Regions from separate parts of the Brevibacillus composti genome, predicted to be linked through region 3. Evidence: riboswitches for the same ligand, from Rfam matches in the RefSeq annotation. Region 3 holds a riboswitch; each other region holds the start of a gene.
What was found. A riboswitch is a leader RNA that binds a small molecule or an ion and turns the genes downstream of it on or off. The one in region 3 is predicted to bind cobalamin.
Positions count from the first base shown of each region.

Region 1: another riboswitch for cobalamin. It lies ahead of cobO (cob(I)yrinic acid a,c-diamide adenosyltransferase); the one in region 3 lies ahead of JD108_RS14410 (ABC transporter substrate-binding protein).
Region 2: another riboswitch for cobalamin. It lies ahead of JD108_RS04100 (energy-coupling factor ABC transporter permease); the one in region 3 lies ahead of JD108_RS14410 (ABC transporter substrate-binding protein).

Region 1 covers NZ_CP066308.1:3,449,849-3,452,107, reverse strand. The annotation lists gene JD108_RS17385 (M15 family metallopeptidase) at 1-412, opposite strand, end outside; cobalamin riboswitch at 600-819, shown strand; gene cobO (cob(I)yrinic acid a,c-diamide adenosyltransferase) at 1,040-1,591, shown strand; gene cobD (threonine-phosphate decarboxylase CobD) at 1,591-2,259, shown strand, end outside.
Region 2 covers NZ_CP066308.1:791,027-793,285, reverse strand. The annotation lists gene cbiQ (cobalt ECF transporter T component CbiQ) at 1-270, opposite strand, end outside; gene JD108_RS04105 (energy-coupling factor ABC transporter substrate-binding protein) at 267-551, opposite strand; gene JD108_RS04100 (energy-coupling factor ABC transporter permease) at 555-1,316, opposite strand; cobalamin riboswitch at 1,489-1,681, opposite strand; gene JD108_RS04095 (quinone-dependent dihydroorotate dehydrogenase) at 1,730-2,259, opposite strand, start outside.
Region 3 covers NZ_CP066308.1:2,826,473-2,828,731, reverse strand. The annotation lists gene JD108_RS14415 (M24 family metallopeptidase) at 1-847, shown strand, start outside; cobalamin riboswitch at 859-1,064, shown strand; gene JD108_RS14410 (ABC transporter substrate-binding protein) at 1,320-2,259, shown strand, end outside.

The DNA.
Region 1 (2,259 bases), 620 kb from region 3:
CGCCGCCGGACAGATGAGGGGAAGGCTTTTGGATGTCTTTGCTCGGAACCGCCACAAATTTGCCCAGCAAACGCTGCAGCGACTCCCCCTCTTCCCACCCCTGGTCGAGGAGCCTTTTTCTGAAGCCTTCGTAGAGGGAAGTCTGCACCTGATAGGAGCGCCATCCGTCCAGGACGACAAATCGGTGTCCGGGAGGAAGCGCTTCTGCTGCCCGGACGAGTCTGGCTGCTGCACTCTCTCTCAGATAGGCTTCGGCTGTCGCGCCCTCGTAGCCTTGTCGGTGATAGATGGGGTAGACAGTAATTTTGTCAGACAAGGCGGAGAGGGGAATCATGCCTTCGCCGCATTCTATCAGGGTTGGTTGAGCGGGCAGCGGCATACCCTCCGGGGGAATCGGGATATCCTGTTTCAAGTAAAATCACCTCCTGGCAGTGGGTTTTTCCAATATCCTAACAAAGAAAAAATATTTAGTAAACTGCATTTATTTTTCATTTGTTGAACTTGGCTTGAATGGCCGCTTGGTCCAGCTTGTTCTTTCTATCTGTCCCCACATTTGTTATGATGAGAGCAAGAGCCTCATTTTGGCTGGTTTGCCCAATTGCATATTGCGCGAAACAGGTCTTCGCTTCCGCGCCCGTGTCTGTGGTGCGAGAGGTGAAGTTAAAAGGGAAGTTTGGTGAAAATCCAACGCGGTCCCGCCACTGTAAGAGAGGAGTTTTCCTTCAAGGCATTGCCATCCACTGCCCCCACCGGGTGCGGGAAGGAGAAGGAAAGCGGCGATTCTCGAGCCAGGAGACCTGCCTGTTCTTGCCTTCAGCACTGCATTCCTTCGGGTCAAAGGAAGAGGTGGATCGTTGCCTGCGAACTGTCCGCGCTTTGTCTCCCTTTGCAATCCGGGAGGCAAGGCGCTTTTTTTATGCGCGGACCACGGGCGATGCCAGCGGAACAGGCGGGCAGCAGGATGGCAGCATAGGCTTCGCCCGCCCGGCGAACCTGCGTGACCTGCGGGAGAAGCCTGAAACACAGAGGAGGAGCGACGATGAGCAAAGATTCGGACAAGAAACGGGGCATGCTGCTCGTATATACCGGAGACGGCAAAGGGAAAACCACGGCGGCATTGGGCCTCGCCGTGCGTGCTTGCGGCAGGGGCAAACGCGTCCTGATGATCCAATTCATCAAGTCGCCGGAGCGCACCTACGGGGAAAAGATCATTTTCGACCGATTGGGCATCGAGATGGTGCAGATGGGGGCGGGATTTACCTGGACGAAGACGCCGGAGGAGCATCGCCGGGCCTTGCAGACGGCGTGGAGCTTCGCCCGGGAAAAGGTGCTGGGCGGCGAATACGACGTGGTGATTCTCGATGAGCTGAACAATGCGCTGGCGATCGACCGCTTCCCCATCGATGATGTGCTGCCGCTGGCCGACGTGCTGGAGACGGTGCGAAATCGGCCGCGCCACATGCATCTCGTCATTACCGGGCGCAGCGCCAAGCCCGAGATCATCGAAATGGCGGATCTGGTGACCGAGATGAAGCCGGTCAAACACTACTACGACGAAGGCATCCCCGCAGTGCTGGGGGTCGAATACTGATGAAGCTGCTGGAGATATACGGCCACGGAGGAGATCTGCGCACGGCTGCCGAGCGGTTTGGGCTGGATACGGATGCCATTCTCGATTACAGCGCCAATATCAATCCGCTCGGCCCGCCGCAGCGGGTCATGGAGGCCTTGGGCCAGGCGCTTTCGGCGGTGATCCGCTACCCGGACCCCGCGCACCGCTCCTTCCGGCAGGCCTTGGCGGAACGGCTGCGGTTGCCGGAAGATTTCCTCTTGCCGGCAAACGGCGCTGCAGAGGCGATGGCGCTCGCGATCCTCGCCCTGCAGCCAAAGAAGGTCGGCATCGCCGCGCCTTGCTTTTCCGAATATGGGCAACTGTCCGAGCAATTCGGCGCGGAGGTCGTCGCCTGCGTCGGCGATCCGGAGCGGGACTTCAAGCCCGGCATGGAAGAGCTGTTTTCGCTCTTGGAGAAAACGGAGCTGGTCTTTATCGGCTCCCCCAATAATCCGACGGGGACCTTGTACGAGCCGGGCGAGCTGTTGCAGCTAGCCGCACATGCCAATGAAACGGGCACCTATCTGGTGGTCGATGAAGCATTTCTGGATTTTGTGGCGGAAGAAAAACAGTATACCCTGGCGGATCGGCTGGAAGAGTTTCCCCGCGTCCTGTTGATGCGCTCGATGACGAAGATGTTTGCCATT
Region 2 (2,259 bases), 2.0 Mb from region 3:
CGTCTCCAGCCGGGCTGCCTCCAGCAGAAGCGCGGGCATCCCCGCGAGCAAAAAGACGAGAGAAGCCCCGACAGCCGCTACATATACCCGCCAAGGGGTCCGCGCATACACCAGGATCCAGACGCTCATCCAGACGAACAGCAGCGCCTGGACCGGCGGATGGCTGATCAGGGCGAGGGTCAAGGCCGCAAGGGAAAACAGCAGCTTATGTGCGGCGGGAAGACGGCGGAGTCCGCTCTCGTAGGCAAGCGCGTCGATCCGCCTGATCATTCGCTCTTCTTCTTCATCCGGCCGCGATACAGGCCGAGCGCGTATCCGATGACTCCCGCTCCCAAAGCCGCCTGGAGGGCAAACAAGAGGCTTTCCGTTTCTCCGCCGGGCGGCTCCAGCACAGGCTGAAACCACGGCTGATAATCGGGGGCCAATTCCGCAATCGCTTCCTCCGCCACGCCATCGGCTCCAGGGAATTCCGAATCGTTTATCATCAGCAAGGGGAGGACAGCCAAGGCGGCGACCATCAGCAGCAATAGTCCATTCGTCCAACGCTTCACTCCTCAGCCCTCCTTTTTCAGCAGCCGCAGTTGCGACAGTTCTTGTCCGTTGTAGGTTTGAAGCCAGTTCCACACGAGCACGGTCAACAGTCCCTCACTGATCGCCAGCGGCACCTGCGTCAGCCCGAATATGCCTGCAAACTTGGCCAAAGAAGCGAGAATGCCTCCCGATTCGGCCGGAAACGCCAAAGCCAACTGTACCGAGGTGACCAGATAGGTGCTCAGGTCGGCCAAGGACGCCGCGAGAAAAATCCCGATTTTCTGATTGCCTCTCCTGCCAGCCACGAGCCGATAGACGGCGTATGCCACGACGGGGCCGACAACCGCCATCGAAAACGCATTGGCTCCCAGCGTGGTCAATCCCCCATGGGCCAGCAGCAGCGCTTGGAATAGCAGCACCAGGCTGCCCAGCACAGCCATCACCAGCGGGCCGAACAGGATCGCGCCCAGCCCCGTCCCTGTCGGATGCGAGCTGCTTCCCGTGACAGAGGGGATTTTCAACGCGGACAGCACAAAGGCAAACGCTCCCGCTACCCCCAAGAGCAGTTTAAATTCGGGGTGATCCTTGACAATCCGGTTGATCGACCGCAGCCCGAGGAAAAAGAACGGCAAAAAGACGGCCCACCAGAAGAGCGACCAGCCAACGGGCAAATACCCCTCCATAATGTGCATGGCATGGCCGGTCTCCGGCTCATTCAGCAAAAAGTACAGCACAAACCCGGCGATCAGAAGGCCACTGGCCGCCGTGCGTCTTCTGTTGTTCACAGCAATCACTCCCTTGCTCCTTTTGGAGAGCAAAAATAAAACAAGCTCACCCTGAGCGGATGAGCTTGGCAAAAAGCAGCCCCACGACGCGGCAGCGTGCAGCACACGCTGCGAAAAACGCTTGCGAGACCGTCGTGTTCGTCTTGGCTCACCTCTCCTTTCCTCGAAGGCTGATGGGTGTAGCAGCGAGGTAGGTCTCCTGGCTTCCGAATCATCACACTCTTTTTGCCTTCCCCATCCTGAAATGAGTGGCTTCATGCGAAAAGAGCATTCCCCGGTTACAGTGGCGGGACCGCTCGGGATTTTCACCCGATTCCCTGTTACCCCTTACTTCTCATAAGGGCACCTGGCTGCACAGTATTTGATTGTCAACGAACCGGTTTACCGCAGGGGCCTGCTTTGCGCCGGCCCAACTACCGGGCATCTGCTCCGATCGCTTCGCTGATGTGAGTAAAGCCGTCCTGCTCCAGCAGGCGAAGCAGCTGCTTGTTGATCATCTTGGCGATGCCCGGCCCTTGGTAGGCCATGCCGGAGTACACCTGGACCAGACTGGCTCCCGCGCGAATCTTCCGGTACGCGTCCTCGCCGGTAAAGATGCCGCCGACGCCGATGATCGGCACGCGGTCCCCCACTTCCTGAAAGATCTCTTTCACCCAGGCGGTGGCTCTGGCTTCCAGCGGCTTGCCGCTCAGCCCGCCTGCTTCGCCGGCGCGGGGATGGTTGTGCACAGGCTCGCGGGAGAGCGTCGTGTTGGTGGCGATAATTCCGGACAGTCCTTCCTCCACCGCCGCCCGGACCACATCCCGCATCTGCTCGTCCGCCATGTCGGGTGCCACTTTGAGCAAAATCGGCTTGGCACTCGTGCCGCGCGCCTCCAGCTCTGCAGTCTTCTCCCGCACTGCGCGGATCAAGGCGCGCAAACTCTCGGTCTCCTGCAAATCGC
Region 3 (2,259 bases):
TCCTTATGACGTCTTGAAACAAGCCCTGCCTGCCGGGCTGAAAACGCTCGGACTGGAAAAGGGGCACATGACCGTCGAACGCTTTGAAGCGATGGGAGCCGTCGTCGCGGCTGACAGCTACGTCGATGTGGAGGAGCCGCTCAGAGAAATGCGGCTGATCAAATCGGCAGATGAGGTGGCGCGGCTGAAGCGGGCCGTCAAGCTGGTGGAGGAAGCGCTGGAGGCCGTCGTCGGGGGAATTGTGCCCGGCGTTACCGAAGCGGAAGTGGTAGCCGAGATGGAATACCAGATGAAGCGGCTCGGGGCAGAAGGCCCTGCTTTCAGCACGATGGTGCTGGCGGGAGAAAAGTCTGCGCTGCCCCACGGCACTCCGGGCAGCCGTCAGGTTCGTCCGGGCGACCTTTTGCTGTTTGACATCGGCGTGCAAAATGACGGTTATGTCTCCGATATTACGCGGACATTTGCCGTCGGGGACATCAGCGAGCAGCTGAAAGAGATCTACGAAACAGTTCTGGCTGCCAATGAAGCGGCGATTGCCCAGGTGCGGCCGGGCGTTACCTTTGCCCATCTCGACCAGACAGCCCGCCGCGTCATCGCGGACAAAGGGTACGGCGAATACTTCATTCACCGCCTGGGACACGGTCTGGGCATGGACGTCCACGAATACCCTTCCATACACGGGCAAAACCAGGAAGTGCTGCGGCCGGGGATGGTCTTCACCATCGAGCCGGGCATCTACCTGCCGGGAGTAGGCGGGGTGCGGATCGAGGATGATGTGCTCGTCACCGAGGACGGCTGCGAAGTGCTGTCCCAATACCCCAAAGCATTGAGAGTCATCGGCCAGTAAGATTTCCCAAAACCGAATAATCAGTTCATGGTGTTATCCGGCCGACTTGTTTTCGTCCGGAAGCTTAATAGGGAAGTTCGGTGAAATTCCGACGCGGTCCCGCCACTGTGAAGGGGAGCGTCCTTGCGCAGAACCACTGTCTCGCCGCTAGCGAGACGGGAAGGAGCAAGGCGCGATGAACCCAAGCCAGGAGACCTGCCATGAACCTTTGCACGAAATAACCCACGCGGATGGGATACGTGTACCAGAGAGCATGAAACCGGACGGGATTCGTCTGTCCGAACCCTTGCTTCTGTGCGCACATGTTCATGTTGGCATCTTCCGCGTATGCGGGAGATGCTTTTTTTATCGGACCGCGTCGTCTATGTTTGCGGAGATAAGCGAGGAGGAAGTACGGATGCAAATCAGCTGGATGAATGATGGGAGGAACCCAGGAAAGAACCGGGGAAAGCACCCCGGGAAAGACTGGTGGATCAAACAATGGGGCAACCAGGGGCGCAACTTTTTGGCGATAGGGCTTTCCGCGATTCTGCTCCTCACCGGATGCGCAGGGGGAAAGCCGGCCTCTACAGCGGCCCCAACCGCTGATTCGTCGGCAAAGCCGCCGCAAACAGCGGAAAACCTGTCCCCTGTGCACGTGCAAAATGGCGAACATACGCTGACCTTTACCCAAGTGCCGGAAAGAGCGGTGACGCTGAACCAGCATGTGACCGAGATTCTGCTCGCCCTGGGTCTGGAGGACCGGATGGCGGGGATGGCCTACCTGGATGACCGGATCTTGCCCCAGTTTCAGCAAGCGTACGAAAAGATCCCGGTGCTGTCCGACCAATACCCCTCCAAGGAAGTGCTGCTCGCCGCTGAGCCTGATTTTGTCTACGCGGGTTGGAAGAGCGCTTTTACGGAGAAAGGGGTCGGTACCGTGCAAGAGCTGTCGAGCGTCGGCATACAGGCCTATCTCCACCAATCTTCCAACATGAGCGCCCCTGATCTGGAGGATGTGGCGGCGGATATCCGCAACATCGGCCGGATTTTTCGCATCGAGGACAGGGCCGACCGTCTGATCGGGCAGATGAAAGCGGAGATGGATGAGACAGTCAGGAGAATCGGAGAGGTGAAGCAGCCGCTCCGGGTCTTTGTCTACGACAGCGGGGAAGACCAGCCGCTGACGGCCGGCAGCAATTTTATGAGCCGGATGATTGCGATGGCGGGCGGCAAGAACATCTTTGACGATATTCCCAAAGGATGGACGAGCGTCAGCTGGGAGGAAGTGGTGTCGCGCCAACCCGAAGTGATTGTCGTCGTGGACTACGGTGACAGAACCGTCGAACAAAAAAAGAAGTACCTCCTCGCCAAAAAGGAACTGGCTGACCTGCCCGCGATCCAAAACAACCGGCTAATCGTACTGCCGCTAT